4 regions of the Actinoplanes sp. NPDC020271 genome follow, and region 1 is predicted to be linked to each of the others. Evidence: riboswitches for the same ligand, from Rfam matches in the RefSeq annotation. Region 1 holds a riboswitch; each other region holds the start of a gene.

Region 1 (7,270 bases):
GAGATCCCGATCCCGGGTACCGGCAAGACCCGGCCGGTCGTCCAGGCCGAGGACTACGGCGTGCGCCTGGGCCGCGCGAATCTCACCTACGACCCGGTGACCAAGTCCGTGACCGGCTCGACCGCCGAGCTGATCGACGTCAAGGGCTATCCGGAGAACGCCGCCGTCGCGACGATCGTGGCCAACGCCAAGACCAACTCCGCGGAGCTGGGCAAGCGCGAGCTGGGCAAGATCACCGACGACATCAAGCGGGCGTACTCGGCCACCGGCGCCGAGGACCGTGGCGCCGAGTCGGTGATGGGCAACTTCATCGCCGACGTGCAGCTCGACCAGACCAAGGACGCCGGTCGTGGCGGCGCGCAGATCGCCTTCATGAACCCGGGTGGTCTCCGGACCGACCTGCTCAAGGGCGACGACGGCGTGATCACGTACTCCGAGGCGTACGCGGTGCAGCCGTTCTCGAACGACATGGTCACCAAGACGCTGTCCGGCGCCGAGATCAAGCAGGTGCTGGAGGAGCAGTGGCAGCCGGCCACCGCGTCCCGCCCGATCCTGCATCTGGGCGTGTCGAAGGGCCTGACCTACCAGTACGACCCGAACGCGGCGAAGAACTCGCACATCGTCGCGTCGACGCTGAAGCTGAACGGGGTCACCCTCGACCCGAACGGCTCCTACCGCGTCTCGATGAACTCGTTCCTCGCCTCCGGCGGTGACAACTTCGCCACCCTCGGCCTGCACAACGAGACGAAGACCACGACCGGCGACAACGACCTGACCATGCTGGTCAACTACTTCGCCGAGTACACCCCGATCACCGCGGACAAGCAGTTCCGCAGCAGCGTGTACGTGCCGGCGCCGACCGACACCACCGCGCCGGCCGGGACGTACTCGGTGAACGCGAGCAGCATCTGGACCGGCCAGACGGTCACCCTGACCCAGAAGAGCCTCTCCGACGACGTCAGCGGCGCCGCGGACATCGCGCAGGTGGTCAACTGGGGCGACGGCGGCGCGGCGGAGACGCTGGCGGCCGGCGCGACGACGGCGACCCACAAGTACACCAAGACCGGTACGTTCGCGGTCACCGTGACGGTCACCGACAAGGCGGGCAACGCGGCCGCGGCGATCACCGCCGGGACCGTGACCGCCGCCGCGCAGGCCGGCAAGTACAGCCTGGACCGCGGTTCGATCTACGCCACCCAGTCGGTCACGCTGCGGGTCAGCGGTGTGAACGGCACCTCGGTGAAGGTCGCCTGGGGCGACGGTTACCTCACCACCGCCTCGGTGAACACGCCGGTGGCGCACGCCTACAAGAAGGCCGGGACGTACTCGGTCAAGGTCACCCCGGTGAACGGCCTCGGCGCCGGCACCACCGTGACCGCCGGCACGGTCAAGGTCGTCAAGGACGTCTGGGCGCCGAGGGTCACCCTCAAGGTGCCGGCCGGCCCGGACCGGGCGTCCTCCTGGGCGAAGGTGACCGGTTCGGTCAGCGACACCGGGCTCGGCGTCCGCTCGGTCCGGGTCAAGCTGATCGAGCAGCGCGGCAGCCACTGGTACTACTACGGTCACGGCAAGTGGACCAAGGCGTCCTCGCGGACGTCCGCACTGGCCAAGGCCGAGACGGTGAACGCGTCGTTCAACGGGAGCACGTGGAGCGTCCGGGTCACCGGCGTGAAGCCGGGCATCCTGCGGATCACGTACTGGGGTGTGGACAAGGCCGGTAACACCTCGGCCGGCAAGGTCTACTTCCGGACGATCACGCGGTAACACCACCTGAGCCGGGAGGCCCTCGTCGCGGTTGCGCGGCGGGGGCCTTTCCGTCTTCGCGGGCGTTTCACGGGCGTACGCCAATCGGCTCTTGATCGGGGAAAAAGGCTGCTCGGCAGTGCTGGAGGAGGGCGGCGAGGGCCGGACTCGCCCGCTCCTGCCAGACCAGCGCGAGCAGGGCCGGGATCGCGACGCCGTCGATCGGCACGGCGACCAGATCGGGATGGGCCGCGGCCATCGACTCGCTCAGGACGGCCACGCCGAGACCGCGCCGGGCCAGGCCGGCGACCGTGGCCGGCGAGGTCGCGGCGAGCGCGACCTCCGGTCGCAACCCGAGATCAGCCGTCCCGGCGTGGTCGAGTACGTCACGGATGCCGGTGCCACGCGGAAGACAAATTATTCGGTACGCCGTGAGCTGCGCGATCGTCACCCGGCCGCGTCCCGCTAGGTCACCGCCGGGTGGCGTCAGCGCCACCAGCGGCTCACTGACGATCACCTGCGACGCGAGATGTTCCGGGGGCTCACCGGCCAGCCCCGCCAGCGCCACGTCGATCGCGCCCGTGCGCACCCCGGCGACGAGGTGGTCCGAGTTCGCCTCGGTCAGCTCCAGCGCGATGCCGGGGTGGGCGTCGTGGAACGCGGCGAGCGCGTCGAAGAGCGGAGCGACCTCGCAGCCGATCACCATGCCGATCCGCAGCCGCCCCCGGATCAGCCCCTTGACGTCGTCGATCGCGTCCCGCAGGTCGAGCGTCGAGTCGATCGCCTCCCGCGCGTGGCGCAGCGCGACCGCACCCGCCTCGGTCAGCCGGGCGGTCCGCCCACTGCGCACGAACAGTTCCGCCCCGAGTTCGTGCTCCAGGGCCTTGACCTGGGCACTCACCCCGGACTGGGTGATGTGCACCCGCTCGGCGGCGCGGGTGAAGCTGCCGGTCTCGGCGACCGCGATGAAGTACTCCAGTTGCCGCAGATCCATGAATGAAAATTGTAGTTCCTAGAAGAACCATCTGTTGGACTTGTAGGGTGCGGCGGAGGAAGGTGGAGGCATGAGCGAACGAGCGAAGGCACTGCAGCCGGAAGATCTCACCCGCCTCTTCGTCGAGCGCGCGAACGCCAAGGACGCCGAAGGGCTCGCGCTGCTGTATGAGGAGGATGCCGTGATGGCCTATCCGCCCGGCAGCCGGACGGTCGGCCGGGCGGCGATCGAGAAACTCTGGGCGGAACTCCTGCCCAGGATGCCGCGGTTCGAGCCCGAGCCTCCGCTGCCCACTCTGATCAGCGGCGACCTGGCCCTCACCGCGACGCCGCCGAAGGACGGGGCCGGGGCGAGGGCACAGGTCGTCCGCCGGCAGCCCGACGGGACGTGGCTGCGGGTGCTCGACCAGCCGGAGTTCTCTAGAGGGCCAGCCGCTGACCGACCCTGAGGCGGTTCGGGCTGCTCAGGCGGGCCGCGTTGGTGCGGTAAAGGGCCTTCCAGCCGCCCCGCACGTGGTAACGCCGCGCGATCCCGGAAAGGGTGTCACCGCGCTTCACGGTGTAGGCGTGCGCGGACCGCAGCGGCGTGTTGTAGGAGGCCAGGCGGTATGGGCTGACCCGTGTGGTCGTGCGCGCCCGGGTGAGCCCGCGACGACCGCACGTCGGCCAGGCGCCGATGCCCTGGGTGCGCAGGACGCGCTCGGCCACCGCGATCTGCTCGCTCTTGGAGGCTCCGTTGGCCGTGGAGGCGTACCTCCCGCCGCCGTGCGCCCGCCAGGTCGAGCGGCTGAACTGCAGCCCGCCGAAGTAGCCGTTGCCGGTGTTGATCCGCCAGTTGCCGCCGGACTCGCAGCGGGCCACGGCGTCCCAGTTGACGTCCGGGGCGGCGCTGGCCGGGGAGGCCTCGACGGCCATCAGGCCGACCGCTCCGGCCAGACCGGCGATGGTGATGCCGAGGCTGCGCTGCAGGCGGCCCGGCTTCTTCGGAGCGCGGTGCTTGGGCGTCGAGTAAGCGCGCCCGGCGGCCGTCGCCGGTGCATGGGCGCGCGGGGACTGGGCTCGCCGGGACAGGACACGGCGAACCCCACTGTTCAGGTGAAGCATGAAGTTTTCCCTCCACGCCTGCGAGGTGAGCTGTCGGGTTCGGGCCGAGGAGCCCGGCTGCTGACGCAGCTTCACCCCGAGGCGCACTCCCGTGGGAGCGCGCCGAGGAACTGGTGGGTCCCCCGCTCCGTGCCTGTGTGTTGTTGACCGTGACCAGCAGGCAGGATTCGGCGTTCCGGCCACGGTGTCCGCACGTGCGGACTGCTTGACGGAGCCACCGCCTCGCCGGACTGACCATGCCCGGGCTGCGACAGGTGACGTTGTTTCCCCAAATTAACCGCTTTGATCTTCCTTTGTGTGGATAACTCCCGCAGATTCTCGGGCGTGGCGTGACTTGCTACTCACGTGGTCGCGCGGACGGGGGAAAGCCGGTGCCCACAGGCATGGCGGTCCGGCGACTGGGTAAAAAGGGCCTGCTCATTGGAGTTCCACGCGCGTGCTCAAGCGACTCCGGCCCGGTGTAAGGGATTGCGCCCGTTGTTACTGATGAGTTTCCTTCGGGGTGGTCCGCGGTGCACAATCTCCGACCATGAGCGATCGTTCACGCGACTTCGAGGTGATCGTCTACGGTGCGACCGGCTTCGTCGGCGTGCTGGTGGCGGAATACCTTGCCGGGCACGCGCCGACCGGCACCCGCATCGCGCTGGCCGGGCGCTCAGCGGAGAAACTGGAGGCCGTCCGGGCCCGGCTCGGCGTCGACTGGCCGACCCTGGTCGCCGACGCCGCCGACGCGGACGCGTTGACCACCCTGGCCGGACGCACCCGCGTCGTCATCACCACGGTGGGGCCGTATGCGAAGTACGGCAAGGTTCTCGCGCACGCCTGCGCCGCGGCCGGCACCGACTACGTGGATCTGACCGGTGAAGTCCTGTTCGCCCGGGACAGCATCGACGAGAACCACGAACTCGCCCGCAGCACCGGTGCGCGGATCGTCCACTCCTGCGGCTTCGACTCCATTCCGTCCGACATCGGCGTGCACGCCCTCCACAAACTGATCGAATCGGACGGCGCGGGCGAGTTGCTCGACACCACGCTGGTCGTGACGAGCTTCCGCGGCGGGGTCAGCGGCGGCACCATCGACTCGATGCGCAACCAGGTCGACGTGCTGAAGGAGAAGCCGGCACTGCGCAAGGTGGCCGGGAGTCCGTACTCGCTGAGCCCGGACCGCCACGCCGAGCCGAGACTCGGCCGCCAGAGCGACCTGGACACGATTCCCGGCTCCGACGTGGACCCGCAGCTCAAAGGGCGGCTCGCACCGTTCGTGATGGCGTCCTACAACACTCGCGTGGTGCGGCGGAGCAACGCGCTGCGCTCATGGGCGTACGGGCGGAACTTCACCTATCGCGAAGCGATGAGCGTCGGCGCCTCCCCGCTGTCGCCGGTCATCGCGCTCGGCACGAAACTCGGGCTCGGCGCACTCTTCGCCGGGCTGGCGCTGCCACCCACCCGCTTCGTGCTGGACCGCATCCTGCCGAAGCCGGGTGACGGGCCGAGCCGGAAAGACCGTGAGAACGGGCATTTCACCATGGACATCTTCACGACGACGACGTCCGGGGCGCGGTACACGGCTCGGGTGCGGGCCAAGGGCGACCCGGGGTACGCCGCGACCTCGGTGATGCTCGGCGAGTCGGCGCTCGCACTCGCGCTGGACCGGTCGTCGCTGCCGGAGAGCGAGGGTGGCGTGCTCACCCCCGCCACCGGGATCGGGGATGCGCTGGTCACACGGCTGCAAGCGGCCGGATTCGAGATCACCGCGCGCAAGCTCTGACGGTGGTCACCGCGGGCGCCGGGCGATCAGCTCGAAGACGTGCCAGTGCTTGGGGCCGCTGAACGCCGGGCCGTCCTCGTCCTGCTCGTCCCAGTGCTCGACGATCAGGCCGTCGGCCAGGGCGGACGCCTCCGCGACGGTCAGGAACGTCCACTCCCCGTTCGCCGTCCACGAGTCATGGACGCCGAAGAGATCCACTGCCACGAGACCGCCGGGACGCAGAGCCGTGCGGATGAGCGTCCACAGCCGATCGAAGGACGGCCGGTCCTGGTACGGCAGGGCGTAACCGGCGTAGATCAGGTCGGCCTCGGGCAGCTCGGTGATCTGCTGAAAGCCGAGCCGGTGGGCGGTCAGCGACGGGTGGGAACGGTCGACGCCGGCCAGCATGGCGGGCTCGCTGTCGTAGGCGGCGACCCGCCAACCGGCTTCGAGCAGGGCCCGGGTCTCGCGGCCGGCGCCGCAGCCGAGGTCGACGGCGGTGCGCCCGGCGCCCGGGCCGGCGAGGTCCATCGCGCGACGGCAGGTGGCGCGGACGTCGCGGGTGACCTGCGCGGCGTTGTAGGCCGTCCAGTGGTCGTCGGCGTGGGTGGGGTGGGCTGACGGCGTACCGGAGACGTCGGGCATGGAATGAATGGTGCCCTGAGTGATACCGCGATCGGGAATCCGACGGATGGACGGTCAGGTATCAACGACGCCGACCTTCAATTCGGTACTAGCCGGGCACGTGTCTTTCTGGGCAGGATCTGAAGGGTGACCGCCAACCCGCTGCCGCATCCGCTGAAACTGGCGGGCAATGGCGTCGTGCTGCGGGAATGGACGCCCGACGATCTGGAGGATCTGGTGGCGATCCTCGACGAGCCGGCCATCGCGCGGTGGACGCCGATGCCGTCGCCGTTCGACGTCGAGGCCGGGCTGGCCTACCTGAAACGGGCCCTGCAGGGGCGGCTGACCGGGCGGCGGATCCAGCTCGCGATCACCGCGGACGGCGGCCCGCCCCTGGGCGAGGTGCTGCTCTTCGGCGTCGACTCGGGGATGCGCGAGGCCGAGCTGGGCTATCTGGTCGGCGCACCCTACCGGCGTCGCGGACTTGCCGTCGCCGCGTTGTCCCTGCTCACCGAGTATGCGTCCGGCACCCTGCGACTGAGCCGGCTGCTGCTGCGGATCGACCCCGGCAACACGGCGAGCACCGCGGTGGCACGCCGGTGCGGGTACCGGTTGACCGGCGAGCCGCCGATCCCGCAGGAGGGACCTTACGGTCCCACGAGCCTGGACACCTGGGAGTACGTGTCGGGACTCCCCGGGTCGCGACGGGAACGCCTGAGAAATGTCGCATCCCGGCGGTACGGTCGTCGCACCTGACCGACCGGGGAGGTGTCACGAGTGCTCAACGTGGATCGTGCGCAGGTCATGGCGTTCCGGCTGGGCGCGCTGGGGCTGACCGGGCGTGGCACCGGCCGTCCCGCCGACCTGCCCGTGCTCGACCTCGGAGTCCAGGAATACACCCCTGGCTCGACCCACGTCGCCCTCGCCGCGCGGACCAGCGCCGAGCTGGAGGACGACCGGCTGGTGACCGTGTGGGCGGCGCGAGGTGCGCCGCACCTGCATCGGCGGGCCGACCTGGAGACGCTGACGTGGCAGCTCTGGCCGGTCAGTGACGCCGAC
Region 2 (7,270 bases), on a different contig from region 1:
GCGCTGTTTCTCGGCGACCCGCCGACCTGGGTCAAAGCCGCCGGAGCCGGTGCCGGCGCGGCGGTCGCCGCGATCGCGTTGCAGGCCGGCACCAGCCTGATCCCGGCCGGATGGAAACGGGCAGCCCAGCAGAGCAACCGGGTGCGGTGGTCGATCTACCTGCTGATCGGCGGAGCCGCCGCAGCGGCCGTCGGGCCGTGGCTGGTACTGCTGCTCATCGCTTGCGGCATCGCCGAGGTCCTGGCCCAGCGCGCACCTGCTGGCGAACCTCGGCCGGTGGTCGCCGTTCCGGTGCTCGCCGCGGCAGGCCTCGGCGGCGGGGTTCTGCTCCCGTTGGCCTGGACCGCCCTGAAAGTCGGTGCGCTGTCGTACGGCGGCGGATTCGTGATCATCCCGCTCATGCAGGCCGACGCGGTCGGCCGGCACCACTGGATGAACGCCGGTCAGTTCCTCAACGCCGTCGCGCTGGGCCAGATCACCCCTGGCCCGGTCGTGCACACCGTCGCCGTCGTCGGCTACGCCGCCGCGGGACTGGGCGGCGGCCTGCTCGCCGCCGCTGTCGCATTCAGCCCGTCGTTCACCTTCATCCTGCTCGGCGCCGACCGCTTCGACCGGCTCCGCGGCAACCAGCGCGTACGGGCGTTCCTCGACGGAGCCGGGCCCGCCGCTGTCGGTGCGATCCTTGGCTCCGCCGTTCCGCTGATCCGCGCCCTGAACGAGCCATGGCAGTACGCGGTGCTCGCCGGCGCCGCCATCCTCACGCTCGGCCTGCGGCGGGGCCCGGTTCTGACGTTGCTGGCCGCCGCGGCGGCCGGCGTCATCATCGTTGTCGGCGGTGCCGGCCTTCCGCGGTGAGTGTTCACCCGGCGGTGAGCGGCCGCGGTGGCGCGGCCGCTGCCCTACCGGGCATTCCCCGGCAGGCTGCGCCGATGACGCCGGGCAGGCGCGTCGGTTGCTGCTGCTTGTCGGCGAGAAATCGCAGCGTGGGATCGTGCCGCCCGGTCACGACTCCCCGCGCTCACATACCCTAGGGGGGTACGGGTATGGTGGTGGTTGGAGGGCGGCACTGTGCCGTCCGTCGTCCAGAGCTGAGGGAGATCGTGATGGCGACCCAGACCTACACCGTGACCGGCATGACCTGCTCGCACTGCGTCAACTCGGTCAGCACCGAGATCGGCAAGCTGCCCGGCGTGACCGATGTCCAGGTCGACCTGCCCGCCGGGGCGGTCACCGTCACCAGCGACCAGCCTCTCGAGCAGGCCGCGGTCGCCGCGGCCGTCGACGAGGCCGGCTACGCCCTGGCGAGCTGAGCCGTGAACACCGCCGGCAAACTCGGCGGCTTCGGGCTCGGGCTGGCGGCCGTGTTCACGGCCGCCCTCGGCCTCGGCCACGTCGCCGGGCCGACCCGCGCCGCCGAGCCGTCCGCAGCCCACGCCGGGCACACCACTCCCGCCGCTGCGGCTGAGCCGGCCGGTGCACTGCCGGCCGGGCTTCAGATCAGTCAGGACGGCTACCGCCTCACCCCGCTGACCACCCTGTCCACCGGGGCACCGCAGGACTTCCGGTTCCAGATCACCGGGCCCGACACCCGGCCGGTCACCGGCTACACCACCAGCCACGACAAGGACCTGCACCTGATCGTGGTCCGCCGCGACCTGTCCGGCTTCCAGCACGTACACCCCGCACTCGGCGCCGACGGCACCTGGTCGGTCCGGTTGGCGGTGCCCGCCGCCGGGCAGTACCGGGTCTTCGCCGACTTCCAGCCCACCGGCCATGACGGTCTCGTCCTCGGCGCCGATGTTCCCGCCGCCGGCGACTACCAGCCCACCCCACTGCCGGTGGCGTCGCGGACCACGACGGCCGACGGCTACACGGTCACCCTCACCGGTGACCTGACGCCCGGTACGTCGTCGCAGCTGACCCTGTCGGTCAGCAAGGACGGCCGGCCGGTCACCGACCTGCAGCCCTACCTCGGCGCGTACGGGCACCTGGTCGCGCTGCGCGACGGCGACCTGGCCTACCTGCACGTACACCCGGACGGGCAACCCAGCGACGGCCGCACCACCGCCGGCCCTGACGTCGCCTTCCAAGCCGAAGTGCCGTCCACCGGCGCCTACCGGCTGTACCTGGACTTCCAGCATGACGGGAAGGTCCGTACCGCCGAGTTCACCGCCGTTGCCGGAACGGTCACCGGTGTGCCGAGCCCGGCACCACCGGCCGCCTCCGCCACGCCGAGTCCGTCCGGGCACGGCGCCGACGGCCACACCCACGACTAGAAGGAGAGCGTCATGGCATCCGTCGCCGGGCCGCTGCCCCTGGCCCCGAACCGGATCGAGCTGTCGATCGGCGGCATGACCTGTGCCTCCTGCGCCGCGCGGATCGAGAAGAAACTCAACCGCATGGACGGCGTGGTCGCCACCGTCAACTACGCCACCGAGAAAGCCAGCGTCGCCTACCCCGACGGCGTGAGCGCCGAGGATCTGATCGCCACCGTCGAGAGGACCGGCTACACCGCGAAGCTCCCGCCGCCACCACAGCGACCCGGCGACGATGCGGCAGAACAGGCGCAACCGGTCGACGAACTGCACGCCCTGCGGACCCGGCTGCTCACCGCTATCCTGCTCAGCCTGCCGGTGGTGCTGCTGGCGATGGTGCCGGCCTGGCAGTTCACCTACTGGCAGTGGCTGTCACTGACCCTGGCCGCGCCGGCCGTCGTCTGGGGCGGGCTGCCGTTCCACCAGGCGGCCTGGACCAACCTGCGCCACGGCGCCGCGACCATGGACACCCTCATCTCCATGGGCACCATCGCCGCGTTCGGCTGGTCACTGTGGGCGCTGTTCTTCGGCTCCGCCGGCACGCCCGGCATGACGCACCCGTTCACCCTCGACATCGGCGCCTCCGACGGGGCCGGCGCCATCTACCTGGAAGCCGCCGTCGGGGTCACCACGTTCATCCTCGCCGGCCGCTACTTCGAAGCCCGCTCCAAGCGCCGTGCCGGAGCCGCCATGCGCGCCCTGCTGGAGCTCGGTGCCAAGGACGTCGCGGTGCTGCGCGACGGCACCGAACGCCGGATCCCGGTCGCCGACCTCGCTGTGGGGGACCGGTTCATCGTGCGGCCGGGCGAGAAGATCGCCACCGACGGCGTCATCGAGGACGGCACCTCGGCCGTCGATGCGAGCATGCTGACCGGCGAGTCCGTGCCGGTCGAGGTCGCCCCGGGCGATCCGGTGGTCGGTGCGACCGTCAACGCGGGCGGCCGGCTGATCGTGCGTGCCACCCGGATCGGCGCCGACACCCAGCTCGCGCAGATGGCGAAACTGGTCGAGCAGGCCCAGACCGGTAAGGCCGCCGTGCAACGGCTCGCCGACCGGATCTCCGGCGTGTTCGTGCCGATCGTGATCGCCCTCGCGGTCGCGACGCTCGGCTGGTGGGTCGGCACCGGCGCCGGGTGGACCGCCGCGTTCACCGCCGCCGTCGCCGTGCTGATCATCGCCTGCCCCTGCGCGCTCGGCCTCGCCACGCCGACGGCGCTGCTGGTCGGCACCGGACGCGGCGCGCAGCTCGGGATCCTGATCAAGGGCCCCGAGGTGCTCGAGTCGACCCGGACCGTGGACACCGTCGTGCTGGACAAGACGGGCACGGTCACCACCGGCCGGATGAGCCTGGTCGACGTGGTGCCCGCCGCCGGCGTCGACCGTGAGCAGTTGCTGCGCCTGGCCGGGGCGGTCGAAGCCGCCTCCGAGCACCCCATCGCCCAGGCGATCGCCTCGGCCGCCGCCGACAGCGCGCCGCTACCACCGGTCACCGGGTTCGCCAGTACCGAAGGCCTCGGTGTCACCGGCACCGTCGACGGTCACACCGTGCACGTCGGCCGCCCGGCGCTGCTGCGCCAGGCCGGGCTGAGCGTGCCCGCCGACGTCGAGCACGCTGTCACCGCCGCCCACGCGGCGGGACAGACCGCCGTGGTCGCCGGCTGGGACGGCCAGGTCCGCGGCGTCCTCGCTGTCGCCGACACCGTCAGAGCGACCAGCCGCGACGCTGTGGCCCAGCTGCGGACGCTCGGCCTGTCGCCGGTGCTGCTCACCGGCGACAACGAGACCGTCGCCCGGGCCGTGGCCGCGCAGGTCGGCATCGACGAGGTGATCGCCGAGGTCCTTCCGGCCGACAAGGTCGACGTCGTCAAACGGCTGCAGGAGCAGGGCAAGGTCGTGGCGATGGTCGGTGACGGCGTCAACGATGCCGCCGCCCTGGCCCAGGCCGACCTCGGGCTGGCCATGGGCACCGGCACCGATGCCGCGATCGAGGCGTCCGACCTGACCCTGGTCCGCGGCGACCTGATGGCCGCCGCCGACGCGATCCGGCTGTCGCGGCGCACCCTGCGCATCATCAAGAGCAACCTGTTCTGGGCCTTCGCCTACAACGTGGCCGCCCTGCCGCTGGCCGCAGCCGGCCTGCTCAACCCGATGATCGCCGGCGCGGCGATGGCGTTCAGCTCGGTGTTCGTCGTCGCCAACAGCCTGCGGCTGCGCCGCTTCACCAGCATCACGACGTAAGCCGTACGACAGCGCCGCCTGCACCCACCGAGACGGGTGCAGGCGGCGCTGTGTGAAGCCCGGCCGCGAAGCGTGGTCCGTCGGGAGGACCGACTCAGACCAGGCGCCGGACCACGTAATTCGTGCTCCAGATCTTCTGCTTGGTCACCGTCTTGCCGGTTCGCGGGGCCGCCCACATCTTGCCGCCACCGGCGTAGATGCCGGCGTGCGTGCCGCGCGTGCCGGACCGGATGATGATCAGATCACCGGGACGGGCCTGGGACTTGGCGACGGCCTTGCCGTATCGCTGCTGCAGGTTCGCCTTGTGCGGCAGCTTCTTGCCCGCTGCCTTCTTGTAGACGTACATGGTGTAGCCCGAGCAGTCGAACCGCTTGGGCCCGGCGGCGCCGAACTTGTACTGCTTGCCCTTGTGCTTCGCCGCTTCGGTCATGATCCGGTTCGCGGCCATCCTGGACGCTGCCGCCTTGGACCGGGCGGCCTGGTACGCCGCCGCCTTGACGGTGATGCCGCTCTGGCTGAATGCCACGCTGGTCTGCGGAAACACCTGCGTGGTGGCGACGGCCGAGGACGGGGTCGCGGCGGAGGCCGACTGCGGTGAGCCGATCCCGCCGGTGAGAAGACCGAGACCCACGGACAGGGCGATGGTGCCGACTCCCAGGGTACGGGCGGGCCGGCTCAGGGTACTTACGCGCACGGTGAAGGAATCCCTCCGGCACGCCTGCGAGGTTAGCTGTCGGATTCGGGCGCGAAGGTTGCCCGGCCGCACGCTGGCGGCTTCACCCCGAGGTCCTCATGTCCCGGTCGCCGCAGTACGGCGTGCCGGTCGAGGACCGATAGTGGTTCCCCCGTCCCTGCCCCCGATTGCCTCATGACTCGTCATGCGGGTTCGCGCCGCCGGACCGGGGCAGGGCTCGGCGTGGTCCAGGTCGGCGCGACCGGCGAGCCTGTGCCCGCCGCCCTTCCTTGATAGCCCACCTCGCGACCGCCCCGGTTCCCCAGAATGCTCACTCATAGTGACGGCCATGCCGATGTGTGTCCGTTTCGGAAGACCGGTGCGAAGTTTGTCAGTACGTTCTGCTCACGGATGGTAGACCCAGAGTGGTTTTGATCTGTGAAAGGGAACACTTCAAATCTGTGCGGTCGCTGTGAGTAGCCTCGGCTGGGTTCCCCGGCACGGCGCGTTCCAGGCGACCGTCGGCCCGTTGATCGTGGCCGACCGTCCGGCCCTCATTGCCCGAACCGATGACCTCCCGCAATCGAGGGTCACCGAGTGGGATACGCAGGTGATGTCCGTTGCGCCGAGGATCGCACCCGAAGGCGGTCGCCGCCGCGACGCAACCGAATCGCCACAACAGGACTTTTCAACCGGTCGTGCCGTGCCCGACTGCACAACCAGCGCACACCGGTCCCGGCTGCGGCCGCACCGATCGTCACCGCACCCCACGAGGGCAGACGGCAGCAGCACGCGATCGGGCCGGTCGGCCCGGGCCGGACCGCGCAGCAGCCCCGCGAATGGATTGGACCCGGCTCAGGACTTCACGAGCCGGGCGATCGCCGCGCTCGCCTCCTTGATCTTCGAGTCCACGTCGCCTTCGACGGCGGCGTGGACCACGCAATGGCGCAGATGGTCCTCGAGCAAGCCGACGGCTACCGCGTGCAGGGCGCTCTTGGCGGCCGAGATCTGGGTCAGGATGTCGATGCAGTAGGTGTCCTCGTCGACCATCCGCTGGAGTCCGCGGATCTGCCCCTCGACCCGCTTCAGCCGGGCCATCAGCGCTTGTTTCTCCGCCGAATACCCGTGCGGCCCGGCCGGTTTCGCCTCACTCATGCCGTGCAAGATACCCGGCACCCGTATCAGCCCGGCTCGGCTGCGGACACGCCCTGGCGGTAACGCGCCCGCTGGGGTGACCAGCCGACCGTGCCCGCGCACCCGGCCCACGCCGAACCGAATCAGCGGGGGCCAGGAAGCTCTGCAGGGATCGGAGTCGTCGGGAACGGCGAGGAACCACGCCCCGCTTCCTACTCTCCTGGACGACGTCCTCGGCGGTGGGCAGGTCGTCGACCAGGAACCCTTACGCACCCGAGCTCTGCTTCAGCACAGCGAGCTCTTGCGCCGGAAAGGGACGGTTCCCCCACAGGCCGCCGTAACTGTCTCCGGCACCTGCGTCAGATACGGCCTGCGTCATACGGATGGTGGCCCGGATAAAGGCTGCCACAGAGATCCGCTCGTCCCAGACCCGAGTGACGCCGATCCAAGGGTCGTCCTGTCGGAGGTCCGGCATGTGAAGGATCTGTAGGTACACGTCCTCCGCCGCTCCACCGAACTGGAACATGTAGCCGTTGGGCATGCCGTATATACCGGCGGTCGTAGCACTGGACCCTATCTGCAGGTCCCGTGCCGCCCGCAAGAGATTCTCCAGGCTCCTGTCGAGGTATGACGTGTTCATCCTCAGCTCGTAATCGTCTGCTTGCCACGTGAACCGAGCCCAAGCGGAACTAGTGATGGTCCAGCTCATGTCGAAGCGCGCAACAGCCACTGAGACTGTCTACCCCATGATCATTCCCGTTGCGAAACGGAGCGCCGCGGTGAAAGGCCCGGGCCGAGGACGAGTCCGTGGGTGTCGGCCAGTTCGGTGGCCTGTCGGCGCAGTTCTTCGAGCCTGTTGTAGCAGTCACGGGTGTCGTCCGGCCTGTTGCTCTGCGTCGGCCCACGCTCG
Region 3 (7,270 bases), on a different contig from region 1:
GTCCCCGGGGTGTCCGACATGGTGAAGTCGAGCGTCCCGCCGTGCCGCGCGAACGACGCGTCGAGCCAGCTCGCGGTCTGTCCGTGACCATTCACGCGCAGGCTCGCGACGTACCGGCCGTTGCCCTTCGTCTTGATCTTGATGCTGTGCCCGCCGCCGATCGGGTCGATCTTCACCTTGGAGAACATCGGCCCGCTGATCACGAGATCGCCGGTGCCGTAGATCGCCGGGTAGAAGCCGAGCTGTGCGAACACGTACCAGGAGCTCAACGAGCCCTGGTCGTCGTTGCCGGGCAACCCGGACGGGGTGGTGTCGTACATTTCCGACACGGCCCGGTGCAGCACGTCCGAGGTCGACGCCGGCCGTTGCAGCCAGTTGTAGACCCACGGCGTGTTGAACGCGACCTGGTTCGACAGGTAGTTGCCGGTCTGTGTGTAGGCCCCGGCGTCCAGTTGCGCCATCAGCGTGTCCAGCTGCGCGGTGGCCGCCGCGACCCCGCCGCGCCTGGCGATCAGCGTCGACAGGTTCTGCGGCACCATCCATCCGTACTGGTAGCCGGTCGACTGGTTGAACTGCCCGCGCCCGGACGTGTCCTCGCGGACGCGCAGGTCCGTCGTCCGGTCGAAGCCGGTCCGCTCGCGCGGCCGGATGTGCCGGGTGACCGGGTCGAACACGTTCATCCAGTTCTGGGCCCGGCCCATGAAGAACTCCGAGGACGATGAGTCCCCGAGTCGCGACGCGAGCTGCGCGACGGCGAAGTCGTCGATCGCGTACTCCAGGACCCGGGAGGTCGCGAAGTCCCCCTTGCGGTTCTCGATCAGGCCGGTCGAGAAGTACTGGTACCCGTCGCTGCGCGTGGTCGACGTCGCCGGCAGCCTCTGGGTCGCGATCATCGACGCGAGCGCGGCTCCCCGGTCGTAGCCGGTGGCGCCCATGTCGTCGAGCGTCGCCAGGATGACCTGGTAGTTGTCGCCCTGCATGCGGGCCGCCCCGGGCGCCCACCGCCCGGTCTGCTGGACCATCGCCACGATCGAGCGCTGGATGTCGTTCGCCACCTCGGGGAAGGTCAGCGCGAGCAGTTGCGCCTGACTGCGGTACATGTCCCAGCCGGAGCCGGCGAAGTTGATGTTGCGGTAGAAGTGGTGCCCGCGGTCCACGGCGTGGGCCAGACCGTCGAAGCCGACGTACTGCCCGTTGACGTCCTCGCGCACGTTCGGCTGCAGATAGGCGTGGTAGAGCGCGGTGTAGAAAGAGGTCCGCCGGGCGGCGTCGCCACCGCGCGCGTCGATGGTGCCGAGCGCTTCTTCCCAGGATTTTCCGGCTTCCCGACGTACGTCGTCGAAGTCGGCTTTCGAGGTTTCCTCGTCCCGGTTGAGCGCCGCGTTCTCCACGCTCACATAGCTGAAACCGGTCTTCGCGGTGACCTTGGCGCCGGGTTCGAACGTCACCCAGCCGCCCGTGTCGTGACGGTAGTCGACGCTCGTGTCGGTGCCGGCCTTGACCGCGTGCGTGCTGCCGGTGGTCAGTTCGGTGTCGTTCCAGGTGCCGTAGGAGGCGAACGGCTTGTCGTAGGTCGTCGAGAAGTACGCCTTGTAGGTGTTGCCCACGTCGCACACGTCGGCGCCGTACATCCAGCCGGAGACCGTCCGCGTGGCCGGGTCGATCGTGATCTCGCTGCCGAACGACCGGTTGTTCTGCCCCGACACGTCGAGGATGAGCGTGCCGTCGGACGACGCCGGGAAGGTGAAGCGGCTCACCGAGGTCCGCGTGGTCGCGGTCAGCTCGGTGGTGATCCCGTTGTCCAGCGCCACCTTGTAGTAGCCGGGCTGGGACACCTCGTCGTCGTGGCTGAACCCGAGGTAGTAGCCCTTGATGTCGGTGGCCGGATCGACCGGCAGGACCTCACCGGCGTACGGGATGGTGGGGAACTCGTAGCCACCGAACCGCCCGGTGCAGCCGGTGCCGGAGTAGCGCGTCATGCCGAATCCGCGGATCAGGTTCGCGGTGTACTCGTACCCGCCCTTCTCGCCGACCAGGGCGTTGCCGGCCCGGTACGTCGTCGGGCTCGGCTGCACCATGCCGAACGGGACGGCCGCGCCGGGGAACGTGTTGCCGTACGCGTCGTTGCTCTTGTTCTGCGTCGTGTCCATCTCGGTGCCGATGAACTGGTTCACCGCGGCGAACGGCGAGAGCTCCGAGGCGGCCGCGGGCGCCGCGAGCGCCGTCAGCGACAGGACCGGCCCGAGCGCCGCGGCCAGCAGCGCTCTTCTGGACGGAATGTTGATCATTGCGATGATCCTGCTGTCCGCAGAGGACCGGCGCATGGCGAGAAATCGTCGGGCAAGCGTCGCCCGAGTAAGATCACCTACCGTGAGCCGGCTGATACTCGATGACATCACCGGCGTCGATGAACGCGGCATCGCGGCAGGCGACGCCGTCGCCGAGTGGGAAGAGCCCGCCGGTCGCGCCGCCTGGGCCGCCGAGGACTGGCAGCCCGAGCCCGAGATCGTGGCGTATGCCCAGCTCGGCGCGTGGGAGGCGGTCCTCGCCCGGATCGGCCGGCACGCCCAGCTCGGTGTTCGTCGCGACGCCGGCCGCCCCGCCTGGCACGGACTGAGCAAGTCCCCGGGCGACATGAACCGCGGCATGGTCGGCGCCACCCTGCTGACCGCGGGCCGCCTCGCCGACGTCACCGCCGTGACCCGCCAGGAGGACTTCACCGGCATCCACGTGCAGGGCGCGCAGCGCGTCCAGCAGCTCGTCGTCCCGCGGATCGTCGAGCACCCGCCGGGCGAGGAGCTGGAGCCGGCCGAGGCCCGTTTCGCGATCGGCGCCCCGGCCGCGCAGGCTCCGGCCGCCCCGCTGGACCTGCCCGAGGAGCTGACCGAGGCGTTGCTGCGACGGCTGCGCCGCCGGCCGGTCGACGTCACCCGGATCGCGGTCGGCCTGCGCGTCGCCGAGACCTGGCAGCTCGCCGACGGCGTCCAGCTGCCGATCGTCTACGACGTCGCGCCGGGTAGGACTCAGGGGTACGTCGTCGACGAGTCCACCGGCACGGCCCTGACCAGCCTGCAGGCCTGCCGCAACCACCACCTGGCCGGCACGCTCGCGTGGTGCGCGCACTGCCTGCTCCCCACCTGCCCGGCCTGCCCCGAGGCGGTCCGCCCGTGCCGGCTCTGCCAGGGTGCCACCTGCGGCGACTGCGTCGTCACCGAGGACGGCCGCTGCCGCGCCTGCGCCACCCTGACCAAGGTCGGCGTGTTCGCCCGCGCGAAGTACGGGGTGGGCGCCGGCGGCTCGGCCTGGCACGGCGAGTCCCCGAACGTCCAGGTCACCATCCGTCAGCAGCGCAACTGGTGGACCCTGGAACGCTGGGACCGGTCCGGCCGGGTCACCATCCCGCTCGACCCGGGGGTCGTGCAGTACCTGCGGTGACCCGGCCGCCCGCGGCTACAGCCTGATGCGCTGACCGGGGTGGATCAGGCTCGGCGAGTGCAGCACGCCCTTGTTCAGCTTGTAGAGCGTGCGCCAGCCACCGGCCACGTGGTGCCGCTTGGCGATGGTGGCCAGGGTGTCGCCGGACCTGACCACGTACGTCTTGCCGTTGCTCTTGACCGTGGTCTTCTTCGTGGTCTTCTTCTTCGTGGTCTTCGGCTTCGACTTGGCCGGGGACTTCACGCCGGCCTTCTTGCCGCAGACCGGCCACGGGCTCAGGCCACGCTTGGCGTACAGCTTCTCGGCGATCCTGATCTGCTCCGACTTGCTGGCCCTGTTCGCGGTCGACGCGTACTTGCCGCCGCCGTTGGCGATCCACGTGCTGCGGTTGAACTGCAGGCCGCCGTAATACCCGTTGCCGGTGTTGATGTGCCAGTTGCCGCCGGACTCGCACTGCGCGACCCGGTCCCAGTTCACACTGGAAGCGCTGGCCGGGGCGGCCGTGGCGAGCAGCATGCCGCTCGCGGTCATCAGGCCGAGGGCAGCAAGGCGCGTTCGTCTACCGATCCGAGACATGGGGTTTCTCCTCCACGCCTACGAGGTGAGCTGTCGGGTTCGGGCAGAGTGGCCCGGCCGCGTCACATGCGGCTTCACCCCGAGGCCCGGTCGCGTGGTCCGACCAGGGCCGAGGCGCGAGTTCCTTTCATCGCGCCGGAAAGTGGGTCCCCCGCTCCCGCCTGAGTTTCTTGTGCGGATCGGCGGCGGGATTCGGCGGACCGTCCACAGTGCCCGCGATTTCGCGGGACGACCGACGGTAACCACAGCGAAGGGCCGGCGACCAAATTTTTCGCCCTGAATAGTGACTCTCTTCACGGTATTGCGACGATTTGATCTTGTTCGTGCCGGATAAAGTCCCGAAAACGGTGCGATTTACCGCGAACGACGGAAAGAGCGGAACCGCGGGCGGTAATCGTTCGTCGAATGGCTCATGGTGGAATCCCGACAACGCCCGGCCGCGCTCCTCACTGTGATCTCCGCCCTTGCGCTTTCCGCTTGTGGTGGCATTTCTTCCGGTACGGCGGAGAAGTCCGCCGAGCCCCTTCGCGCGGCTGAGGCGAAACTGCCGCCGGACTACTCCTACGTGCTGACGTCCAGCTGCGGCGAGCGGGCGCTGCTCGGCACCTACGAGATCGTCGTCGTCCAGGGCCGGGTGGTGTCCGGCACGCGGATCGACGCTCCGGAGATCCTGGCCGTGCCGCCCGAGTACCCGGCCGTCGCCGAGTTGCTCGACAGCGCGCTCGGCGCCGGAGCCGACGCTCACGTCGAGTTCGAGGCGGACGCCGCCGGGCTGCCCGCGCGGCTCACGATCGACCCGGACCCGAACGGGATCGACGACGAGGAGTGCTACCGGTTCAGCGGGATCACCCCGGGCACCCGGGTACCCGGGCGGCCGTCCCCAGGGTGAGTCCCGGGTTCGAACGGCCCGACCGGCGAGCCAGAATTTTCGTCATGCGAACCTTTGACGTAGTGGTGATCGGCGCCGGACCCGGCGGCGAGGTGGCGGCCGGACGGCTGGCCGAGGCCGGGCTCGACGTGGCGATCGTGGAGGCCGACAAGGTCGGCGGCGAGTGCTCGTTCTACGCGTGCATGCCGTCGAAGGCGCTGCTGCGTCCCGGCGAACTGCTCGCCGAGGCCCGCAGGACGGCCGGGGTGAGCGCCGCGGTCACCGGCGACCTGGACGTGGCGGCCGTGCTGCGCCGCCGCGACGAGCTGATCGGTCACCTCGACGACGCCGGCCAGGTGCCGTGGCTGACCGAGCGCGGGGTCACCCTGGTCCGCGGCTGGGGGCGGCTCGCCGGCGAGAAGCGGGTCGCGGTCGGCGACGAGATCCTCGACGCTCGGCGCGCGGTCATCCTGGCCGGTGGCACCCGGGCCGCGCGGCCCGCGATCGACGGGCTGGCCGAGGCGAAGCCGTGGACGAACCGGCAGGCCGTCACCACGCCGGCCGTGCCCGAGTCGCTGATCATCATCGGCGGCGGGGTCGTCGGCGTGGAGATGAGTCAGGCGTTCACCTCGCTCGGGGCCCGGGTGACGCTGATCCCGGGGGAGCGGGGGCTGCTGCCCCGCGAGGAGCGGTTCGCCGGGGAGCAGGTGGCCGCGTCCCTGGCCGAGCAGGGGGTGGACATCCGGGCCGCGGGGCGGGCCACGGCCGTACGCCGGGATCCGGAAGCCGGAGTGACGGTGACCTTGAGCGACGGGACCAGCGTGACCGGCGCGGAGATCCTGGTCGCCGCCGGCCGCGAGCCGCAGGCGGCCGGCCTGGGCCTGGCCGGGCTGGGGATCGACGAGACCGGTTACGTCAAGGTCGACGAGAACATGCGCGTGCCCGGGCTCGACTGGCTCTACGTGGTCGGCGACCTGAACGGGAAGGCGCTGTTCACGCACATGGCCAAGTACCAGGCGGCGATCGCCTCCGGGGACGTCCTCGGCCGCGGCATGGCCGCCGAGCACCTCGGGGACGGCCCCGGCGCGCCCCGGGTGATCTTCACCGAACCGCAGGTCGCCGCGGTCGGGCACACCACCGTGACCGCCGCCGCGGCCGGGCTGGCCGTCCGGGTCGTCGACGTGCCGACCGACGGCAACGCCGGAGGCGCGTTCACCGGCGGCCCGCGCGGCACCGCCCGATTCCTCGTCGACACCGACCGTGACGTGCTCGTCGGCGTCACCCTGACCGGCGCCGGCGTCGCCGACTTCCTGCAGGCCGCGACGATCGCCGTGGTCGGCGAGGTGCCGATCAGCCGCCTGCGGCACGCGATCCCGGCCTTTCCCACCCGCAGCGAGATCTGGCTCCACCTCTTCGACGCCCTCGGGATCTGACCGTGGAATATCAACTGGAACTGATCGCCGTGCCGGTGACCGACATCGACCGGGCCAAGAAGTTCTACAACCAGCTCGGCTGGCGGGAGGACCTCGACTACGTGTGCGGCGACGACTACCGCGTCGTGCAGTTCACCCCGCCCGGGTCGCACTGCTCGATCGCGTTCGGCGTCGGGATCGGCACCGCCGCGCCCGGCACCGTGGAGAACGTCCACCTCATCGTGCGCGACATCGAGGAGGCCCGGGCCGAGCTGACCCGGCGGGGCGTCCAGATCAGCGAGATCTTCCACGACGCGGACGGGGTGTTCCACCACGCGGGAACGGAGAAGCGCGTGCCGGGGCTCTACCCAGGGCGTTCGTCGTACGGGTCGTTCGCTTCCTTCACCGATCCGGACGGTAACGGCTACTTGCTGCAGGAGGTCACCGAACGAGCGCCGGGTACGCTCCCAGCGTGCTGAGATCAGTCGAACTCCGAGGCCGGTCGCGCGAACGTGAACAGCTCGAACGCCTGATCCGCGACATCCGGACGGGCCGGAGCCGGGTCCTGGTGCTGCGCGGCGAGGCCGGCACCGGCAAGTCGGCGCTCCTCGACTACCTGGTCGGCCACGCGCCGACCACCCGCGTCGTACGGGCCGCCGGGGTCGAGCCGGAGACCGAGCTCGCGTACTCGGCGTTGCAGCAGCTGGTCGCTCCGCTCATGCCGCACCTGGACCGGCTGCCCGAGCCGCAGCGGGTCGCGCTCTCCACCGCGTTCGGCCTCAGCTCCGGCCCGCCCCCGGAAGCCCTGCTGATCGGGCTGGCCGTGCTCGGTCTGCTCGCCGAGGCCGCCGTCGACCAGCCCCTCGTCGTGGTCGTCGACGACGCCCAGTGGCTCGACCGGATGTCCGAGGTGATCCTCACGTTCGTGGCCCGCCGGCTCGACGCCGAGTCGGTCGCGCTGGTCTTCGCGGCCCGTACC
Region 4 (7,270 bases), on a different contig from region 1:
CCCGGGTTACGACGGCCACACGTTCTGGGACTCCGAGACGTTCGTGCTGCCGGCGCTCACCTACACCCAGCCCTCGGCCGCGGCGGACGTGCTGCGCTGGCGGCACTCGACGCTGGACCTGGCCCGGGAGCGGGCGCAGACGCTCGGCCTGCAGGGCGCCGCGTTCCCGTGGCGGACCATCCGCGGCCAGGAATGCTCCGGGTACTGGCCGGCCGGCACCGCGGGCTTCCACATCGGCGCGGACATCGCCGACGCGGTCCGGCGCTACGTGCAGGCCACCGGCGACTACGACTTCGAGCGTGAGGTCGGTCTGGAGCTGCTGGTCGAGACCGCGCGGCTGTGGCGTTCGCTGGGTCACCACGACCGGCACGGGCGGTTCCACATCGACGGTGTGACCGGGCCGGACGAGTACACGGCCGTGGTGAACGACAACATCTACACGAACCTGATGGCGCAGCAGAACCTGATGACCGCGGTGGAGGCCTGCAAGCGCCACCCCGATCTGGCCCGCCGCTTCGGGGTCGACGACGAGGAGGCCGCCTCCTGGCGGGACGCGGCGGCCGCCGTGCACATCCCGTACGACAAGGAGCTCGGCGTCCACCAGCAGTGCGAGGGCTTCACCCGGCTGGAGGAGTGGGACTTCGAGAACACTCCGCCGGAGGGTTACCCGCTGCTGCTGAACTACCCGTACTTCGACCTCTACCGCAAGCAGGTCGTCAAGCAGGCCGACATGGTGATGGCCATGTACATCCGGGGCGACGCGTTCACCCCGGAGGAGAAGACCCGCAACTTCGCGTACTACGACGCGCGGACCGTCCGGGACTCCTCGCTGTCGGCGTGCATCCAGGCGGTGATGGCGGCCGAGACCGGTCACCTGGAGCTGGCCCACGACTATCTGGGCGAGGCCGCCCTGATGGACCTGCACGACCTGCACCAGAACGCGCGGGACGGCGTGCACGTGGCGTCGCTGGCCGGTTCGTGGATCGCGCTGGTCGCGGGCCTGGGCGGCATGCGTGACTTCAACGGTCAGCTGGCGTTCGCGCCGCGGCTGCCCAGCCGGATCAACAACCTGGACTTCTCGCTGCTCTGGCGGGGCCTGCGCCTGCGGGTCAACGTCACCGCCGACGAGGTCACCTACTCCCTGCGCAACGGCGGTGGCTCGGCTCGCCTGACGCTGCTGCACCACGGCAAGGAGATCGAGGTGACCCAGGTGCGCCCGGTGACCATGCCGATCCCGTCGGCCGGGCCGGTCGGTCCCGCGCCGACGCAGCCCGCGGGCCGCGCTCCGGTTCGCCGGGCCACCCCGCATCCCTGATCCACGGTCACGATCAAGAGCCCGATTTCCCCGTACGAACGAGAAAGCCCCCGGTCCGCGAAGGACCGGGGGCTTTTCCGTGCGGCGGGGAGCGCTACAACAACGACACGTGCACGTGGTCGGTGTGGTCGCTCGGGCCGTGATAGGCATGCCAGTTGTTCGTCGCCGGGAACCAGATCTGCTTGTACCAGATCACGTAGTAGATCCCGAGCTTGTCGGCATTACGCACCAGGAACGCGGTGAGGTCGTTCCCGTACCTCATCATGTCGTCGTTGTGCGCGACCGAGAAGCCACTGTTCTGCAGTGACCAGTCGCAGGCCCGGCCTTTCGGATGCTCGAACGGACCGCCGTCACGATGGCATCCGACGAAGCGGTTGAAGCCGGCCTTCTTCACCTCCTGATAGAGGTGCAGCGTCCGCTTGGTGATGCAGCCGTCGGTCGTCGGGTCGTCCTGGTTGCAGGACTCCGGCGAGAAACCGCCGTCGGAGTTGCGCGGTGCCGGGGCGGCAACCTTGGAGGTCGCGTCGACGAAACCGTTGGTGATCGTCTTGTTGATGCCGGTGCCACCGCCGAGCAGCTCGAGCTGGTCCTCCGCCGAGTCGTGCTGCTTCTGCTGGATGGTCAGCTGCGTCTTCTGGTTCTTCACCTCGGCAGCGATCTTGGTGACGCTGTCGGTGATCGTCGCCAACGCGCTGTTCAGCTCGTTCAGCTTCGCGTCGTGGAGCTTGTTGATCTCCTCGAGCGAGACGGCCTTCTTGATGAAGTCGGACGAGTCGTCGGCCTGCAGCAGGAAGCTCAGCGTGCTGAGGTTGCCGTACTCATACTGCTGGCGGGCGATCGCGTTGACCTCGGGGATCAGCGCGTCGCGGCGCTTCTCGGCGTCCGCCTTCTGAGTGTTGAGCGTCTTCAGGTTCTTGGCCGAGGTCTCGTAGGCCGCCTTGGCGTTCACGAACCGTCGGTTGGTCGCTTCGAGTTGTGCGGAGAGATCGTCGTCATCGTCACCCTCCGCGGGGGTCGACGAGCCGCCGCTGGGCGCGGCGAGTGCCGGCGTGACGGGTGCCACAAATATCGTGGTCGCCACGAGCGGCGCCAGGGCAAGCATCAGCCACCGGCGGGGACGTGCGGTCATCAACAATCCTTCCTAGTCACCGCCGACCGAGTTAGCTGACGGGTTCGGGACGGAAGCTATCCCTACCGCGCAAAGCGGATTCACCCCAACTACCTGGTTCCCCGGCTCGCCTTTCGGCGATTGGGCGGCGGCCTGCCGGCAACTCGGGGGCGGTGCCGTCCTGGCAGGACCGGCGGCCAGTTTACCTGAGATATCACTCGGCATCAGGGTCAGAGAAACCGTCAAAGCCGTTACCTTGCAACGACTTTCTGTAATGGGCGTCACCCCTCGTGACCGAGGCATAGCAATAAGTACGAGAACTGTCGATTCCTCGATCGAGTGGGTATGGTCGGTCCCGGTTCCCGCCCGGGAACCGCCGCCTAATCGCAACAACGAGCGAGCCGGGGATCCACATTTCTTCCGGGGTGAATCCGCGCCAGCGGTAGGGATTTCCTTCGTCCCGAACCCGTCAGCTAACCCGACCGGCGGCCGACGGAAGGAAACAGCCAGTGCAGCATGTGACTGTGCGGCGACGATGGGTGGCCGTTCTCGCGCTGCTGGTCGCCGCATGCGGGATAGCCGGTGCCGGCACACCGGCGCTCGCGGCCCCCCGGCCCCTCGCCGCGCCCGGGGAGTCCGGCGACGACGGTGAGGGCGGCTCCAAGTCCCTGCTCGACAAGCTCGACGAGGCCTCCAAGGGCTACGTCACCGCCAAGACCAAGTTGCAGACGTCCAAGACGCAGCAGACGAAGCTGGCCACCACGCTCAAGGAGCTGGACGCCCAGATCGCCCCCCAGCAGGCGTCGCTGGACAAGTACGCCGCGCAGGCGTACACGATGGGCCGGCTCGGCCCGTTGAGCGCGCTGCTCAGCGCGGACACGTCCGACGGCTTCCTGGACCGCGCCCAGTTGCTGACCACCGTGGCCGAGCGGCAGAACCAGGCGATCTCCGACCTGCGGACCACCCGGGACAACCAGGTCAAGGCGAAGGCGGCGATCGACGCGACCGTCCTCGACCAGCAGCGCCAGCTCAACGTGATGGCCAAGAAGAAGACCCAGGCGGAGCAGGCGCTCAAGGAAGCCAACCAGGGCGGCGACACCGGTGACGACGACTCGGGCAGCTCCGGTGGCAGCGGCTCGGACGCCGACAAACCGTCCGGCAGCCTCGCCGGTGGCTGCACCGTGGACGATCCGACCACCACGGGCTGCATCACCCCGCGGTTGCTCTACGCGATGAAGCAGGCGCAGAAAGCCGGCTTCACCCGCTACGTCGCCTGCTTCCGGCACCAGAACAGCGGGGAGCATCCGAAGGGCCGGGCCTGCGACTTCGCCGCCGACAAGGACGGGTTCGGCGGGGTGGCGACGGGCGCCAGCAAGACGTACGGCACGAACCTGGCCAACTACTTCATCCACAACTCGGACACGCTCGGTGTGCTCTACGTGATCTGGTTCAAACGGATCTGGCTGCCGAGCAGCGGGTGGAAGTCGTACAGCGGTGCCGGCGGCACACCGTCGACCGACCATACGAACCACGTGCATCTCTCGGTCACCTGACCACGAAAGAAGCGCCCGGGCCGACGGCCCGGGCGCTTCTTTCGTGCAACGGCTACTTCTTCATGTAGCTCTCGTACTCCTTGAGCACGGCCTCGGTCTCGCCGTCGGCCCGGATCTCGCCGGACTCCAGCCAGATCACCCGCTCGCAGGTGTCCCGGATCGACTGCTCACTGTGGCTGACCAGGAACACCGTGCCGGCGTCCTTGCGCAGCTCGCGGACCCGGGCCTCGCTGCGGCGGCGGAACTTCGCGTCACCGGTGGCCAGCGCCTCGTCGATCAGCAGCACGTCGTGCTTCTTGGCCGCGGCGATCGAGAAGCGCAACCGGGCGCCCATGCCGGACGAGTACGTCCGCATCGGCAGCGAGGCGAAGTCACCGCGCTCGTTGATCCCGGAGAAGTCGATGATCGACTGCTTCTTCTCCTTCACCTCTTCCGGCGTCATGCCCATGGCCAGGCAGCCCAGCTCGACGTTGCGCTCACCGGAGAGGTCGTTCATCAGGGCGGCGTTGACGCCCAGCAGCGACGGCTGACCGGCCGCGTAGATCGCACCCTTGGCCACCGGCAGCAGGCCGGCGACCGCGCGCAGCAGGGTCGACTTGCCCGAGCCGTTGCTGCCGATCAGGCCGATCGCCTCGCCCTTGTAGGCCACGAAGCTGACGCCCTTGACCGCGTGCACCTCGCGCACGTTGGTCGAGTTGGTCTTGGTGACGATCCGCTTGAGGGCGGAGAGCGGGCTGGTCTGGTTCGCCCCGATCGCACCGACGATCCGGTAGACGATGTGTGCGTCGTCGGCGACGACGGTGGGGATCTTCTCGCTGTCAGCCACGACCGTAGCCCTTCTCTCCGCGCCAGAAGTAGAGGAAGCCGCCGACGCTCGCGAACAGGGACCAGATCACCGCTTCGGTCCAGAGCAGTCGCGGGCTGCCGGCCAGCGTCACGTTCTCCATCAGCGAATGCCGGTAGAGCTCGATGAAGACCAGCATCGGGTTCGCCTCGATCAGGTGCAGCTTCCACCCGTGCAGGTGCTCGGTGAACCGGGTGACCGGGTAGAGCACGGCCGACGCGTACATCCAGAAACGCATGATGAACGGGATGAGCTGCTTGATGTCGCGCAACTTGGAACCGAGCCGGGCGAAGAAGAGCACCAGGCCGGTGTTGAACAGCGACTGGAGCAGCAGCGCCGGGACGATCAGCAGCCACTCGAGGTTGGGTCGCTCACCGGTGAACAGCACGATGATGACCAGCACACCGAGCGCGGTGATGAAGTTGCGGATCTCCACCAGGACGGTCGACAGGGGGAGGCTGCCGCGGGGGAAGTGCAGCGCCCGGATCAGGCCCAGGTTCCCGGTGATCGCGTTGGCGCCCTGGCCCACCACCGTCTGGGAGAACCCGAAGACGAAGACCCCGATACACAGGTACGCGATGAAGTTCGTGCTGTTCGCCCCGGTGCCGATGATGACGCCGAAGATGATGTAGTACACGAACGCGTTCAACGCGGGGGTCAGGACCTGCCACAGCGTCCCGAGGTGCGTGGTGCCCAGCGCGGAGACGGTTTTCGCCTTGGCGTGGGCGGTGATGAAATGCCGGTAACCCCAGAGCTGGCTGAGGTACTCGAACGGTCCGACCAGCCGTCCGGAAGAGCTGAGGCCGTGCCGCCGCGCGAGTTCCTTGAGGGGAACCGCGGGAGCGGTATCGGCAACCGCTGTCTCTGGCATGGAGTGGTGCTCCGATCTCGTCTGCCGGTACGAGGCGGCGGACTCCGGTGTTTCGCCTACAGGCACAGCTAGAAGCATGACAGGCGTCCGCCGACGCCGATGGTACGGGTTCGTATCGACGTCGAGGGAACGGTATCCGAGGACGCGGCGGAACGCAACCGTTACGTCGTAGCGCTATAGTTACCCGGTGGCGACAGTGAAGCGCGCACCGGCCGGAGCGGCGGTGCTCCGAAATGACATCACCGTGGCGATTCGTAACGCGGTCATGAGCGAGTTGGCAGAGGTCGGCTACGGCCGTCTCTCCATCGAAGCCGTGGCCCGCCGAGCCGGCGTCGGCAAGACCGCGATCTACCGACGCTGGAGCAACAAGCTTGAAATGGTACTGGAGATCATCACGGATGTCGCCGGGAGAAAGGTGCCAGTCCCCGACACCGGCAGCTTCGCCAGTGACCTCGATCTCCTGATGATGATCGTCAGCCGCGCGCTGCAGCATCGGGTCGCCTCGCAGATCATCCCCGACCTGATGGCCGAGGCCGCGCGGAACCCGCAGATCGCCGAGACCCTCCAGCGGGTGCTCCGCATCCACCAGCAGTCGGTGGGGGAGAAGCTGGTCGGGCAGGCCATCGCCCGCGGTGAGCTGCCTGAGGGCACCGACCCGGACATCGCGGTCGACCTGATCCTCGGCCCGCTCTACTGGCGGCTCGCGGTCTCCCGGCAGCCGGTCAGCGACGACTACCTGGAGAAGATGGCGGCCGCCGTGCTCGGCTCGCTCAAGGGCGGCGGGGCAACCTAGAAACAACTCAGGGATCTCTGCCGGTGGCCGACGTGCGGGCCGAACGAGAGGGTCATGCACTCCAACTCCCCGCACGTCGACACCCCGATCCTGGACGCCGCCGCGATGCTGGCCATCGCCATGGGCCGCACCACCGAGGACGGCCTCGGCGTGGTCCCGGAACGCCCCCGGGTGATCACCGGGGCCGCGGTGGTCGGCGCGTGGCGCAGCTTTGACGGGACCGTCAAACTGCAGATCAAGACCGATGGGACGTACGCCGGGGAAGTCGCCGGCCGGCGCAGCCGCCCCCACGGCACGTACCGGATCGACGGTGACGCGGTCGTGCTGCAGGACGACACGTCCGGGCTGAACACGCCGGTCACGCTGATCCACGACGGCGAACTGGAGATGGCCGGGCACCGCCTGCTCCCCGAATAGTCACCGCCTCGGCGATGCTGTCCCCGTGATCGATTGGTTGAACAGCACCGCACTGACCGCCTTCGGGGTGGCCACGACCTGGGCCGAGGTGCTCGGCTTCGGCACCGGCCTGCTCAACGTCGGGCTGCTGGTCCGGCAACACATCCTGAACTGGCCGCTCGGCATCCTCAACGTCCTGCTGCTGATGGTGGTGTTCGGCGCGGCCGGGCTCTACGCCGACATGGGACTGCAGGTCGTCTACGTGATCCTCGGGTGCTACGGCTGGTGGGCCTGGCTGCACGGAGGTGCGGACCGGGCGAGCCTCGCGGTGCGGGCCACCACCGGTGCCGAATGGCTCGCGCTGGCGGCGGCCGGGGTGCTGCTGACCGG

The links. A riboswitch is a leader RNA that binds a small molecule or an ion and turns the genes downstream of it on or off. The one in region 1 is predicted to bind cyclic di-AMP.
Region 2: another riboswitch for cyclic di-AMP. It lies ahead of ACH442_RS16590 (C40 family peptidase); the one in region 1 lies ahead of ACH442_RS27735 (transglycosylase family protein).
Region 3: another riboswitch for cyclic di-AMP. It lies ahead of ACH442_RS39855 (transglycosylase family protein); the one in region 1 lies ahead of ACH442_RS27735 (transglycosylase family protein).
Region 4: another riboswitch for cyclic di-AMP. It lies ahead of ACH442_RS41550 (coiled-coil domain-containing protein); the one in region 1 lies ahead of ACH442_RS27735 (transglycosylase family protein).

Annotation. Positions count from the first base shown of each region.
Region 1 covers NZ_JBIRWQ010000014.1:17,987-25,256, forward strand. Annotated here, with positions in the region: gene ACH442_RS27720 (ExeM/NucH family extracellular endonuclease) at 1-1,764, shown strand, start outside; gene ACH442_RS27725 (LysR family transcriptional regulator) at 1,832-2,737, opposite strand; gene ACH442_RS27730 (YybH family protein) at 2,829-3,185, shown strand; gene ACH442_RS27735 (transglycosylase family protein) at 3,157-3,840, opposite strand; cyclic di-AMP (ydaO/yuaA leader) riboswitch at 3,842-4,023, opposite strand; gene ACH442_RS27740 (saccharopine dehydrogenase family protein) at 4,370-5,608, shown strand; gene ACH442_RS27745 (class I SAM-dependent methyltransferase) at 5,615-6,232, opposite strand; gene ACH442_RS27750 (GNAT family N-acetyltransferase) at 6,359-6,967, shown strand; gene ACH442_RS27755 (DNA glycosylase AlkZ-like family protein) at 6,989-7,270, shown strand, end outside.
Region 2 covers NZ_JBIRWQ010000006.1:321,676-328,945, forward strand. Annotated here, with positions in the region: gene chrA (chromate efflux transporter) at 1-855, shown strand, start outside; gene ACH442_RS16575 (heavy-metal-associated domain-containing protein) at 1,104-1,310, shown strand; gene ACH442_RS16580 (hypothetical protein) at 1,314-2,276, shown strand; gene ACH442_RS16585 (heavy metal translocating P-type ATPase) at 2,289-4,553, shown strand; gene ACH442_RS16590 (C40 family peptidase) at 4,648-5,247, opposite strand; cyclic di-AMP (ydaO/yuaA leader) riboswitch at 5,254-5,430, opposite strand; gene ACH442_RS16595 (metal-sensitive transcriptional regulator) at 6,082-6,381, opposite strand; gene ACH442_RS16600 (hypothetical protein) at 6,626-7,000, opposite strand.
Region 3 covers NZ_JBIRWQ010000029.1:56,343-63,612, forward strand. Annotated here, with positions in the region: gene ACH442_RS39845 (GH92 family glycosyl hydrolase) at 1-2,288, opposite strand, end outside; gene ACH442_RS39850 (hypothetical protein) at 2,371-3,435, shown strand; gene ACH442_RS39855 (transglycosylase family protein) at 3,451-3,966, opposite strand; cyclic di-AMP (ydaO/yuaA leader) riboswitch at 4,012-4,219, opposite strand; gene ACH442_RS39860 (DUF6174 domain-containing protein) at 4,463-4,900, shown strand; gene ACH442_RS39865 (dihydrolipoyl dehydrogenase family protein) at 4,945-6,312, shown strand; gene ACH442_RS39870 (VOC family protein) at 6,315-6,770, shown strand; gene ACH442_RS39875 (AAA family ATPase) at 6,764-7,270, shown strand, end outside.
Region 4 covers NZ_JBIRWQ010000032.1:46,958-54,227, reverse strand. Annotated here, with positions in the region: gene ACH442_RS41560 (glycoside hydrolase family 65 protein) at 1-1,315, shown strand, start outside; gene ACH442_RS41555 (coiled-coil domain-containing protein) at 1,410-2,444, opposite strand; cyclic di-AMP (ydaO/yuaA leader) riboswitch at 2,448-2,581, opposite strand; cyclic di-AMP (ydaO/yuaA leader) riboswitch at 2,791-2,927, shown strand; gene ACH442_RS41550 (coiled-coil domain-containing protein) at 2,948-3,976, shown strand; gene ACH442_RS41545 (ABC transporter ATP-binding protein) at 4,029-4,802, opposite strand; gene ACH442_RS41540 (ABC transporter permease) at 4,795-5,691, opposite strand; gene ACH442_RS41535 (TetR/AcrR family transcriptional regulator) at 5,879-6,484, shown strand; gene ACH442_RS41530 (Atu4866 domain-containing protein) at 6,539-6,901, shown strand; gene pnuC (nicotinamide riboside transporter PnuC) at 6,927-7,270, shown strand, end outside.